Regions from separate parts of the Rhizobium sp. LjRoot98 genome, predicted to be linked through region 2. Evidence: riboswitches for the same ligand, from Rfam matches in the RefSeq annotation. Region 2 holds a riboswitch; each other region holds the start of a gene.
What was found. A riboswitch is a leader RNA that binds a small molecule or an ion and turns the genes downstream of it on or off. The one in region 2 is predicted to bind cobalamin.
Positions count from the first base shown of each region.

Region 1 (4,362 bases), 440 kb from region 2:
CAAAGAGCGCGGTGATGACGCCGATCGGCAGGACCTGCCCCGGTATGATGACCCGCGATATGATATCGGCAGCGATCATGAAGACGGCGCCGATGAGGGCAGATGCAGGGATAAGCAATCCATGCCGCACGCCAACGACCATCCGGGCAGCATGCGGGATCACCAGCCCTATGAAACCGATCGAGCCGACAATGCTGACCATGACCGCCGTCATCAGTGCCGACACGCCGATCAGGATGGCGTAGACGCGGCGGACATGAATGCCCAAAGAGGCGGCCGATTCCGAGCCGAAGGTGAAGGCGTCAAGCGCGCGCGCCTGCCAGAGGCAGACCGCAAGGCCGATCACGGCGACGGGAAGCGCAAGCGAGACGTCAGTCCAGCGGACACCGGAAAGGTTTCCAAGCAGCCAGAACATGATACCGCGGGCCTGCTCCGCATTGGCCGCCTTCGTGACAATGAAGGACGTCAGCGCATTGAAGAGCTGCGAACCGGCAACACCGGCCAGAATGATCGCGCTGGTGCCCCGTCCGGCGCGCAAGGCGAGCAGGCTGACGAGGCCAAAGGCGATCAGAGCTCCGGCGAATGCGCCTGCAGGCATCGTCAGAAAACCCGCTCCGAAGCCGAGAATTGCCACGCCGACCGCGCCGGTCGAAGCCCCGGCGGAAATGCCGAGAATATAGGGATCAGCCAATGGGTTCCGGAGCAGCGCCTGCAACACGACACCGGAAACCGCCAAGGCCGAACCGCAGCAAGCGGCGACAACGGCGCGGCTCATCCGGTAGTTCCAGACAATACCCTGATCGAGCGGATCGAGCGGATAGCCCGCGTTCCAGAGCCGATTGGCCACGGTCTTGGCGACGATGTCCATGGGAATGGCAGTCTCGCCGATCGCCGCGCCCAGCCAGAGCGCTGCGACCAGAACGACAAGCGCCAGCAGGATGGCGCTTGTCTTTGAGAGGGAAGAGGTGATGGCGATCACTTGTTGAGGCCGGATGCGGCGATCGCGTCAGCGAGCACCTCGATGCCCTCGATAGTGCGGATCGTCGGGTTCATCGCCTGGGCGTCCATGACCACCACGTGCCCCTCCTTGACGGCAGGCATCAGGCTGGCAACGGGATCGGTCGTCAGGAATTCCTGCTTGACCGCGATGTCATCGGCCGGAAAGCGGCGGCGGTCCAACGCGCCCGCCACGATGATGGTCGGGTTTGACTTGGCAATCGTTTCCCAGCCGACCGTCGGCCATTCCTCTTCGCTGTCGATGACGTTCTTGATACCGAGTGTGCGGAGAATATAGCCCGGCGCACCATTCCTGCCCGCGACATAAGGGTCGATGTCCTTCTCGGCGCTTGAGAACCAGAACACGGCAGAGAGCTTGTCGTTGGCGGTGGTGATCTTTTTGCGAGCCGCCTCTTCGCGCGCCTTGAGATCGGCGATGACCTTCGCGCCCTGGTCCTGAACGTCGTAGATTTTCGCGAGTTCGGCGATTTCCTGATAGATCAGGTCCATGGTGAAGACACCTTTGCGGACACCGTCGCCACCGCTCGAATTGTCCTTGCCGACACAATCCGATGGCGAGACATAGACGGGGATGGCCAATTCCTCAAACTGCTGCGGCGTACCAACGACGCCTTCTGGGCCAATCATCCACTCGAACTGGGCTGTCACCAGATCGGGTTTCTTGCCGATGACGCTCTCGAAGCTTGGATCATTATCCGCCAACCGTTCGACCTTGGCATTGATCTCCTCGTACCCTTTCAGAACAGGGCCGATCCACAGCGCCGTGCCGACCATTTTTTCGTGAACGCCGAGCAAGTAAAGGATTTCGGTGGTGCTTTGTCCGATTGAAACAGCGCGTTCTGGAGCCTGATTGACGGTAACCTCACGGCCGCAATTGTGGAATGTCAGCGGATACTGGGTCTTCTCGGCAAAGGCCTGCGTCGATGCAAGGGCCGCAAGAACTGCGGCATTGGCCAGCACGACCAGCGATTTGCCGATATGCCGGGATGTTTTGGAAATGAACATTTAGTCCTCCGGATGAATCACGCCTCTGGACGGATTCTGTGAGGGCAAAGACGTCGTGGCGAACAACACCAAACACGGCATGTTCGCTGCCGAAGCCTTTCAGCCCGCGATGAAACAGATGCCGCGTGGTGGGAAATCCGGGAGAATACGTATGAATACGCTGTTAGGCCGGCAGGAAACCGTCATCAAATTCTCCTGTTCAGGGCATCCCCGCCCGTGACGTTGGATCGATCTTTTGACGGCAGGTCTCCTGGCTTACGGATATCTGCATCTCATCTGCCTTCCCGGGAGTTCTCCCAGTGGCATGACGCATTTTCGCGTCACGAGGATGAGCGGCAATCCGCTTACAGTTGCGGGGGCAGCCACGGTCTAGGTCCCTGCTGGGTCGTCCTCACCGTGTTCCCTATTAATCCCCTCGGAGTCATCGCTCGGGGAACCGTCGGCGGCGAGTTAGCATCAGGCATCAAGGCGCGTCAAGGCGAAACAGATGGCGTCTTGCGCTTTACGGTTGATTCTCGATTTGCTCTCAAAACCGGCTGACTGAAGCTTGGCCGACGAAGCTTCTTCCCCAAAACCAAGCGCCTCAGGCCGAGTTTATCAGTCCATTGACTCTTGCTTGAAAATGGAACATAAAGTGAACAAATGAGGCAATGCAGGCCGGCAGGCATCGTATCCTTGCTTGGCAGGATCACTCCACCGGATAACCGTTGAGGTAAGACATGAGCCATGTTGATGAAATTACGGCGCGGACACAGGCGGTTCTGGCGCGGTCGAGGGCATTCCGGGAGCGTTCGCAGGCGATGCGGGAAGAGCACAAGGCTCTGATCGAGCGCGCCTCGATCAAGTCGGGCCAGCTTCATTTCGTCTTTCCCGCGTCAAACCAGGACAGACCCAAGCACTAGGAACGTATGGCCCGCCCTGTTTGCAAGTAGTTTTTTAGATTCCTGTGCAGTCTGCTTCAACGTATTCGGTCTCACGGTCACGCCGTGGCCAAGATGGATATCCGCACGTCCAGAGCCACGATAACCAACACGGTTTCAATGAACCATTTCCACGCCTGGGCTTTCTGAACGCCGATTGACTGTCAGGCCATCTGTATTCCTTCTCGCAAACATCATGGGCTGCGTGTAGGCGCAGCCAATCCTGTTATGCTGGCGTTACGCCGAAGGTACTTTCATACGGTTGCTCCTTGCGTAAAATCGCCCAGGCAATACGCGCAAGCTTGTTTGCAAGGGCCACGATCGCAACATTACGGTGAATACCGCGGGAAACTAGCGCTCGAAGCCACTGGCCGACAGGCGTATCGCTTTGACTGAGTACGGGCATCGCCGCTCGTGCGCCGTGCACAAGCAAAGTTCGGAGGTAGTTGTTGCCGCGTTTCGTTATTCCGAGCAGACGTGGCTTGCCTCCGGTCGTGAACTGTCGTGGAACGAGCCCCAGCCACGCGCCGAGATCTCGCGCATGTTTGAAGCTGCTGGCGTCGCCGATCGCGGCAACCAGGGCTGTGGCGTTAAGTACGCCGATGCCGGGGATAGTCGTTAAACGACGCATCGCAAGATTATGCCGCGCGAGCGACACGAACTCAGCGTTCAGCGCTGCAATCTTCGTATCCAACACTTTCCACTCGTCTCGCAAGTCAAAAATCAGTTGATGCATGCGCGGAGACAAGTTGGCCTCTTGATCATCCGGAAGGACATCTAGGGCAACCTCAAGCTTGCGACGACCGGCAGCAAAAATGAGACCGCGCTCAAGGAGGATCGCCCGGATTTGATTGATCAACGTGGTTCTTTGTGCGACGAGGCGCGATCGAACCCTGTGCAGCGACTGAATATCGAGCTGCTCCGCACTCTTGAGGTCGACGAATCGCATTGTTGGACGCGACGCGGCTTCCGCGATGCCCTCCGCATCCCTGTCGTCGTTCTTCTGCGCTTTAATATAGGGGCGAACATACTCGGGCGACATCAATCGCACTTCGTGTCCTCGTGCCTCGAAAAGTCGCCCCAGGTGGTGAGCGCCGCAGCATGCTTCCATAGCAATGATGCATGCCGGCATCTTGCCTACAAACAAAATGAGCGTCTGACGCCGCATCGTTCGGCGGACAATCACCGCACCTTTGTCGTCAACTCCGACAACGCTGCAGCTGTTCTTTCCTATGTCGATGCCAAGTATCGAAATCGTCATGATCTGGCTCCTCTTCCTTCAATGACGAGACATCATACTCCATGTTCTCGGAAGGGCGGGCCATCCCATAACCAACTCAGCGCCAGACCTTCCGCCGCGAACGGCCACGCTTGAATGTGCCGCCAATACCGCTACATTCTTTCGATGAATGCCCTCGCG
Region 1 is NZ_CAXUPW020000001.1:1,115,522-1,119,883, forward strand. Features, by position in the region: gene ACSQ3J_RS05570 (FecCD family ABC transporter permease) at 1-979, opposite strand, end outside; gene ACSQ3J_RS05575 (ABC transporter substrate-binding protein) at 976-2,022, opposite strand; cobalamin riboswitch at 2,246-2,478, opposite strand; gene ACSQ3J_RS05580 (hypothetical protein) at 2,742-2,924, shown strand; gene ACSQ3J_RS05585 (IS110 family transposase) at 3,169-4,203, opposite strand.
Region 1: linked by a shared signal. The riboswitch ahead of ACSQ3J_RS05575 (ABC transporter substrate-binding protein) and the one ahead of ACSQ3J_RS03360 (aromatic ring-hydroxylating oxygenase subunit alpha) in region 2 are both predicted to bind cobalamin.

Region 2 (4,362 bases):
TCATGTCGAAGCCGACGCTTTCCAGCATCGATTTGACGCCGCGCATGAACGGCTCGGGACCACAGCAGAAGACGGTGCGGTCGCGGAAATCCGGCGCCAGCAGTGCCAGCTTGGACGTCTCGATGCGGCCGCGCAGCCCGTGCCAGCTGTGACGCGGCGCATGGGTCTCGACGATGAAGCCGAGATTGAGGTTCGGCATGTTGCGCGAGATGTTTTCCAGCTCGTCGCGGAACAGCAGATCATCCGGCTGGCGGGCGCAGGACAGGAACGAGACATCCGTCTGCGGCGCGCAATCGGCCATCCAGCGGGTCATCGACATCATCGGCGTGATCCCGGAACCGGCGGAGATGAACAGATATTTTTCACCGGGATGACGCACGAAGGAAAAATCGCCGAGCGGCCCGAAAGCCTTCAGCTTCATGCCCGGCTTTAGGTGGTCGAACATCCAGCGTGTACCAATGCTGGATGCCTGGGCCTTGACGGTCACGGCCACCGAAAACGGCCGCGACGGCGTCGAGGACAGGGTGTAGGTGCGCATCACCGGATCGTCCGGCGTCACCGGCAGTTCGAGTGTGACGAACTGGCCCGGCAGATAACGGAACCAGCTGTCCTTGTCCGCCTTGAAGCCGAACGTCATCACGTCCGGCCCTTCCGCGGTAACGGAAATGCACTCCAGCAATTGCTGGCGATCGTTGAACGGCTGCAGCTCGTCGAAGTGCCGGAAGGAGGAAACAATCGTCATGTCAAGCAACCCGAACCAGAGATGGCGACGTCGCAATGCCCTTGAGCCGGCCCTGCATGAAGTTGGTGTACCATTCGACGAACTGCATCACGCCACCTTCGTGCTCCGGCGAATAGGGTCCGGGCTGATAGGCGGGCGAGCGGATGCCGAAGGCGTTTTCCTCTACGATTTGGCGGTCCTGGTCGTTGGTTTCCGTCCAGACATGGGTCAATTCTTCAAGGTTGTAATCGACTCCCTCGACGGCATCCTTGTGCACCAGCCACTTTGTGGTGACCTGGGTCAGTTCCGGACCAAGCGGCAGGACGCGGAAGGTGATGGCGTGATCGGCCAGCACATGGTTCCAGGTACTAGGGTAATGGAACAGCAGCAGCGTGCCGATATGGCTCTGACTGACATCGTCGGAAAGCTGGCGCTTGACGGCGCGCTTGCCGGACATGGTGTAGCTTTCCGCACCCTCGATTAGCGGCATGCGGGCGACGCGGAACTGGCCGCTCTGATCCATCTTGAACTCGCTTGGCAAACCCGACGCTTCGCAATGCGCCCAATGGGCGGCGATGACCGGATCGTCCTTGGCGCCCTGCACGCCGGTCGCCGTCGGCGCCTCCGGATAGGTGCGGCAGAGTTCCGGATGGTTCGCCGCACAGTGATAGCACTCGCGGTTGTTTTCCCAGACGAGCTTCCAGTTGCCCTTCTCGATGATCGTGCTTTCGAAGGCCACCTTGGTGTCCTTGAGATTGTGCGGCGTCAGATAGGACGAGACCATGTCGCGCATCGGCTGGAAGTCCATCGCCTCGTCGGCCAGGCAGATAAAAATGTAGCCGCCGATGGTTTCACAATGGATCGGTTTCAGGCCGTGCTGGTTCTTGTCGAAGTCTTCGCCCATCTGGCGCGCAAACAGGAGCTTGCCGTCCAGTTCGTAGGTCCACTGGTGATAGGGACAGACAAGCTTGGCCGATGAGCCCTTGGCGCCGGCGCAGACGCGCGAGCCGCGATGGCGGCAGGAATTGTGCAACGCGCGGACGGTGCCGGTGCGGTCGCGTACGATAACAACCGGATATTCGCCGACCTGGGCGGTGAAATAATTGCCCGCCTTCGGGATTTCACAATCGTGGCCGATGAACAGCCAGTCCTTGTACCAGATCTGCTCCATGTCGAGCTTGTACAGATCGGGATCGGTATAGAAGGCCTGCTCGAGACTATGTGTGTCACGGCGGTTCATCAATTTTCGGAGGACTTCGCTGCGGAGATCCATGGTCATTTCCTTGTGCTCGCCAACTTTTACGGTGGCAGCAGGCAGGAAAGGAACCACCGCCGCGCCGGGAGAGCGCGTGGTTAATGTGGTTCTCCTTCCGGCTGCCCGCCGCAACCCAGATATCAATTTCATCACAAGGCTGGTTTCCGGGCTCTGGAGCTGTCCTTGCGGACTGTCCCGGCGCCTTCCCGGATTTCTCCAGTGGCCTTTTGCCGAGGTTTCGCTCCACCACCGTTGCGGGGGCAGCGCCGGATTTCGACCGGCTTCCCAATTCTCCGCCCTTCCCTATAAAGGCGGCACCTTGAGTGTCTTCATCTAATCCTCAGACCTTGGAAAACAGCCGCCAGTTAACGACATCCGATTCCAGAAAGACGACACGGAAAATATTGCGTGGCGTCGCCGTCAACCTGACTATTTTATAAGCAGAAACAATGTGATCGGCTGAATTTGAAGCAAAAATCCGGTTTTCCGCCCAGCGCTTCGGCAATCGGCACGGATGCAGCCCTTTTGCGACACTTCACGGCGAAAACACTGCCATCGCCATCGCACACGGTCGAGGCAAAAGGCTGACAGCCAGCAAGACTGCATTAACCATAACGCAGTAGCTTTGGCTCATAAGCGATTCCGTCCCGGTGTGTTTTGTCGACACACCCGCAGTCTGGTACAGGCCGATGTCAAACTTGAGATATTTCGATACCGCTGTGGTCAAGAAGCCGGAACCATCGCCGAAGGCCGCGGTCTATACCGAATTCCTGCGCACAGGACGGATCAACCGGCACCAGCAGCAATGGAGCGCGGCCGAGAAGCGCTACCTGACCCACCAGGAAGTCGCTGCCCGCACCGGCAAGAAACTGGAAACGGCCGGCTCCGTCACACATGACCGGATCAACAGCTTTCACCGGTCGATCCGCTTCCCAAAACTGCTTTTTCACCGGACGCTGGCCGATAGCCCGCATCTCGGCTATTGCCATGTCACGGCCGCGCGGACGAAATTCGCCAAGTTCGAGGACGTCCGCTGGTCGTTCTATATTGCCAATTTCTTTTCCGATATCGGCGACGACCAGCACTTCTTCGAGAAGATCAAGCTTGGCTATTCACGGATGTATTTCGCGGTGGCGACGGAGATGGACGCAGAGGCCGGCAAGTTGACCGTCAACCGTGCGGTGCATGACAACGGACTGCTGTTTCGCACCCGCGACCCCAAGGAGGCATTGAAGAACGTGCTTCTGCTCGGCGCCCGCAATGCAGAGCTCCGCAAGATCATCGGTAGCCTTTGATCACTGCTTGTAGATCAGCCAGTCTCGCCCGGGCAGCGGCTCACTCTCGGCGCCATGCACGATCGTCTGATCGCCACCTTTGCCCTGCGCCCTGGCGAGCGCCTTTTCGGCCGTATTAACGAGATCGAAGGCATTGGTGGCGTCATCCGACATGCAGATGCCGACCGATAGCGTGACACAGCCGAGATCGCGCCCGGTTTTCGGATGCGTAAAATGCGTGCTGCGCAGGGCCGAGCGCAGCAGCGCCACGAGCCGCACCACTTCCCGTTCCTCACCCGTCCCCACCAGAAAACCGAAACGGGTTCCGTCGAAACGGGCGACCAGTTCGCTTGAGGGAAACGCTTGCTGGATAATGCCACCGATATGCCGGGCAAGCGGTTCGGCCAATGCGGCCGCCTGTTCTCCCGACAGCCGCCGGCTGGTATCGGGCTCGGCAACGGCAATACCACAAGCAAGCGGCAGATCGGGATCAGCGTAGACCTTGGCGAGCGCCTTGTTGAAGGCCCGGCGATTGGCGAGCCCGGTGACCGCATCGGAAAATTTCCGCGCCTCGAAATCGGCAAGGTCTTTCTGCACTCCGGCGATCACGGTGGATTGCGCGGTGACGCTCTGCTCCATTTCGGCATTGTGCGACACCTGCCGCTCGGTGGCCCGCTTCAGAGCCTGAATGGAGTTCTGCAGCGCCATCTGGCTTTCGCCGCCGGAAACGACCAGCGCCTTGGTTGCCTCGCTGATCAGCCGCCCATAATCATCGAGCTGGTCTTTTTCACGCGACAAGAGGTTCATGAAATTGCTCATCTCGTCGCGCACGATCGTCGTCGACCGCGCCAATACGCTGGCTTCATGATGATGCGGCAGATATTTGCGGCCAAGTTCGTCGAGCGCCGATTGCGACTTGTATTTGCCGAGCGCAATGAAGTCGCGCACCAGGTCCGGATTGGCGCCACCATAGGCTTCGTAGACCAGTTCGTAATTCCGGGGGATGGCATCGATGCCCATCTGATGCATGGCGGTGGCGATGCGCAGGGCAAGGTCGGTCGGCATGGATTTCTTGTTGGCCATAGGGGCTCCGGCTAGGTGCAGGATCAGAC
Region 2 is NZ_CAXUPW020000001.1:673,746-678,107, forward strand. Features, by position in the region: gene ACSQ3J_RS03355 (hybrid-cluster NAD(P)-dependent oxidoreductase) at 1-742, opposite strand, end outside; gene ACSQ3J_RS03360 (aromatic ring-hydroxylating oxygenase subunit alpha) at 744-1,994, opposite strand; cobalamin riboswitch at 2,115-2,313, opposite strand; gene ACSQ3J_RS03365 (DUF6656 family protein) at 2,666-3,271, shown strand; gene ACSQ3J_RS03370 (diguanylate cyclase domain-containing protein) at 3,272-4,333, opposite strand.

Region 3 (4,362 bases), on a different contig from region 2:
ATGAGTAACAGCCGCCGCATGCAGCGCCTCCAGCACATAGTGGAAATAGCTGGCGCCGCCGAGCGGGCGAACGATGATCAGCTTGGCATGGCGCGCAGTGCGTTCGACATAGGTATCGACCGACATCGGGTGCTTGAGCGTCAGGAGGCTCGCGACCCTGAGGCTCGCCTTTGCCCCACGTGTGCGATGCGCACCGGCAATCGAGGAAAGCTCGGTATCGGCAGCCGAAAGGAACAGGATATCGGCCGGCGACTGGCCAAGATCGATCGCTTCCTCGCCGTCGGTGATCGTGCCCTTCTGGGCTAGGAGGAGATGCATGGTATTCCCCGAGGGCCGCAATACCCCCCTCTGTCACTGCGTGACATCTCCCCCACAAGGGGGGAGATCGGGGCCGAGCGGCGCCGAAACGCTTGCACCAAGAGGTTTGAGCGCGAGGCAGCCACTGTTGATCTCCCCCCTTGTGGGGGAGATGTCCGGCAGGACAGAGGGGGGTACGCCGCGCTCACCATTATCAAACCGCCGCTGTGATCGCAGCCCGCACGGCCGCTTCATTCATATCATGCAGACCGATGACGACCAGGCGGGTGCGGCGCACTTCGCCGGCTGCCCACGGGCGGTCGAAATACTGATCGATACGGGCGCCGACGCCCTGGATCAGCAGGCGCATCGGTTTGCCGGGGATATCGGCAAAGCCTTTCAGACGCAGTACGTCGTGCTCGGCAATGATGGGCTTGAGTTTTTCGATGAATACGGCCGGATCGGTGATCGAACCAAGTTCGACGACAAAACTGTCGAATTCGTCGTGATCATGCTCTTCGCCGGCCTCGTGTTCCATCTCATGATGGGACTTGCGGTTGGCGAGGTCGTTTTCGGTGCCGACACCGAGGCCGAGCAGGACAGCGGCCGAAACCTCGCCGTTCTTTGCCTCGATCATCGCAGGCTTGCGGCTGGTGCGCGATGAAACTTCGTTGCGGACAAAGGCAAGGCCGGTCGAATCGAGCAGGTCGGTTTTGTTGAGAATGATCAGGTCGGCCGCGGTCAGCTGATCTTCGAACAGTTCTTCGATCGGGCTTTCATGATCGAGATTGTCGTCGTTGACGCGCAGCGCATCGACCTTGTCGTGGTCGTCGGCAAAACGCCCGGCGGCAACGGCAGCGCTGTCCACCACGGTAACGACACCGTCGACCGTGACTTCGCTGCGGATATCCGGCCAGTTGAAAGCGGCGATCAGCGGCTGCGGCAGCGCCAGGCCGGACGTCTCGATGACGATATGGTCCGGGCGATTTTCACGCTCAAGCAGCTTGGTCATCGTCGGGATGAAATCATCGGCGACGGTGCAGCAGATGCAGCCGTTGGTCAGCTCGATGATATCGTCCTCGCTGCAGGCTTCGGCGCCGCAGCCCTTCAGCACCTCGCCATCGACGCCGAGATCGCCGAACTCGTTGATGATCAGCGCGATGCGGCGTCCTTCCGCATTCTGCAGGATGTTGCGGATCATCGTCGTCTTGCCGGCGCCGAGGAAGCCGGTGATGACGGTGGCAGGAATCTTGCCGTGGGCGGCTTTTTCATTGGTCATGGATCAACCCTTCATTTTCAGCGGCAATCCAGCCGCGATAAAATAGACGTCAGCGGATATCTCCGCAATGATCTGGTGCAGCCGGCCGGCATGGTCGCGAAAATCGCGCGCCATTCGGTTCTCCGGCACGATGCCAAGCCCGACCTCGTTGGACACGAAAACCAGCCGGGCCTTGGCCTGCGGCACATAAGCCGCAAGCCGTTCAAATTCCGCCGCGATATCCCGGTGCTCCATCATCAGATTGGTGACCCAGAGCGTCAGGCAATCAATCAGAATGATGCGATCCGGCGCATCGATCGCCTTCAGACAGGCAGCAAGCTCAAGCGGCTCTTCATGGGTTTGCCAGTCCGGCCCGCGGCGATCGCGATGCTCGGCAATCCTTGCCTGCATCTCGCCGTCCCAGGCTCTTCCTGTCGCGACGTAATGCATATTGAGACCCGACGCCGTCACAAGTTTTTCAGCGAAAGTGGATTTGCCGGAACGAGCGCCGCCGAGAACCAGCGTGCTGCCTGATTGTTTCGATGTCATGGAATGGTCCTGGCCTCAGCGCGCGCCGGGAAGTAGGCAGACCAATGGACCACGCAAGCGAAAAAGCGCGGCAATGCAAAACGGGCCGTTCGGGGAACGGGATGATAAAGCCATGACAACCTCCGTGCTGGCATCGGGAGTATCTCTCCCTGGATCGTGCGAGCCCCTCGCTAAGATGGGGCTCTTGAGGATGGCAGGTCTCCTGGCTCACGGCGCCACGTCCCCAAAGGGACGAACGGGCCCACCTCGCCTTCCCGGAGGTTTGCGCCAGATTGCTTGACCGCAATCGGCAGGCATCACGAAGAGGTGGACGATTCGTAGACAATAGAGGCGTCCGGCCCCGGCTGATCGTAATGCCACTCCAGTGGCTTTTCCGGTTGGGCCGATGCGTGCCGCTGCCGCGAATGCGGACAGTCCGGAAGCACCGGCTTTCCCGAATGGTGAACCCTGACCGTTCTACAGTCGCGGGGTCGGCTGCGATAAGGACGCCCGGCTTGGGTCCGGCCCGTCGCATTCCCATTTACTCCCGGCATGCACAAGCATATCGGGAACCATCCAATGACTGATGATTAGGCGCTCACCTGGATCAAGTCAATTGCGACACTATCTCCGCCACCTCGGTTTAGCGTGATGTGATCAAGACTTCACTTGATCTCCAATGCCATGCCTTCTAGGACGGCGCGGAGACTGGATGGCCTGGCAATGAAGCTGAAGATGATACCCAAATTCGACCTGCGCCGCCTCGGCTATCTCTCGCTGCTGTTTGACCGTGGACGCATGCGGGCCTTTGCGCGGCGCAGTGAACTCGGCCTGGTCGTCGCGGGCATGATCGTCGGCATCACGTCAGGTCTCGCCGTGACCGCGATGAGCATCATATCCAGCCGCCTGCACAGCCTGATTTTCGGGATTGCCGACGAACAAAGGTTGAGCGCGAGCGATCTGCGGGGCGAAATCTCGGTGTTGATCGCGCCGGTCGTCGGCGGGATCATTCTTGGCCTTGTGATGCTTCTTCTGGCGTCGTGGCGTAAAAAGCCAATGGTCGACCCGATCGAGGCCAACGCCCTGCATGGCGGCCGGCTGTCCTTGACCGACAGCATCATCGTCGCGGTCCAGAACCTGATCTCCAACGGCTTTGGCGCCTCTGTCGGGCTTGAGGCCGGGTACACCCAGCTTGCGTCCGGCATCGCCTCCAAGCTCGGCGTTTCGCTGCAGCTTCGCCGCTCGGATCTGCGCACGCTGGTCGGCTGTGGCGCCGCCGGAGCCATCGCCGCCGCGTTCAACGCACCCTTGACTGGCGCCTTCTATGCGTTCGAGCTGATCATCGGCACCTATACGATCGTGTCGCTGACGCCGGTCGTCGTATCCGCATTGATCGCCAATCTCGTCGCCCGATGGCTCTATGCCGGTGATTTCACCATCGATGTCGGGCAGTTCGGCGCGGTCGTTCCGGCCGACTATCTGCCAGCATTGCTGCTCGGCTGCTTCTGTGCCGGCATGGGCATCCTGTTGATGAAGGGTGTCTCGCTGGTCGAGGGTCTTGCCCGCCGCAGTTCGATCCCTGCGCCGATGCGGCCTGCGCTTGGTGGTGTCGTCGTTGGCCTTCTGGCGCTGGTCTCACCGCAGGTTCTTTCGGCCGGTCACGGCGCCTTGCACCTCAATCTCGCCAGTTCGCCGGCGATCCCGATGTTGATCGGTCTGTTCCTCCTGAAATCGCTCGCCTCGGCCGTCTCGATCGGTTCAGGATTTCGTGGCGGCCTGTTCTTTGCCTCGCTGTTTATGGGTGCGCTGCTCGGCAAGCTGTTTGCCTTTTCTGCGCCCTACATCTTTGCCCATGCAACGTTGACACCGGTCATCTATGCCGTTGTCGGCATGAGCGCGCTGGCGGTCGCCGTCATCGGCGGGCCATTGACCATGACCTTCCTGGCGCTGGAAATCACCGGTGATTTTCCGATCACCGTTCTGGTCCTCGCAGCCGTGATCACCTCATCGCTCGTGGTCAGAACCACCTTCGGCTACTCGTTCGCCACTTGGCGTTTTCATCTGCGCGGCGAAAGCATCCGGAGCGCCCATGATGTCGGCTGGATCCGTAACCTGACGGTCGGCCGCCTGATGCGTACCGATGTCCGCACCATCGACGCCCACGCAACGCTGGAGGATTTTCGCCGCGATTTTCCGCTCGGATCAACACAACGCGTCGTCGTCGTCGATGGCGCGAAATATGCCGGCATCATCCAGGTTCCCGAAGTCTATGCCAGCCC
Region 3 is NZ_CAXUPW020000002.1:371,532-375,893, reverse strand. Features, by position in the region: gene cobN (cobaltochelatase subunit CobN) at 1-318, opposite strand, end outside; gene cobW (cobalamin biosynthesis protein CobW) at 512-1,576, opposite strand; gene cobU (bifunctional adenosylcobinamide kinase/adenosylcobinamide-phosphate guanylyltransferase) at 1,580-2,104, opposite strand; cobalamin riboswitch at 2,280-2,675, opposite strand; gene ACSQ3J_RS10355 (chloride channel protein) at 2,819-4,362, shown strand, end outside.
Region 3: linked by a shared signal. The riboswitch ahead of cobU (bifunctional adenosylcobinamide kinase/adenosylcobinamide-phosphate guanylyltransferase) and the one ahead of ACSQ3J_RS03360 (aromatic ring-hydroxylating oxygenase subunit alpha) in region 2 are both predicted to bind cobalamin.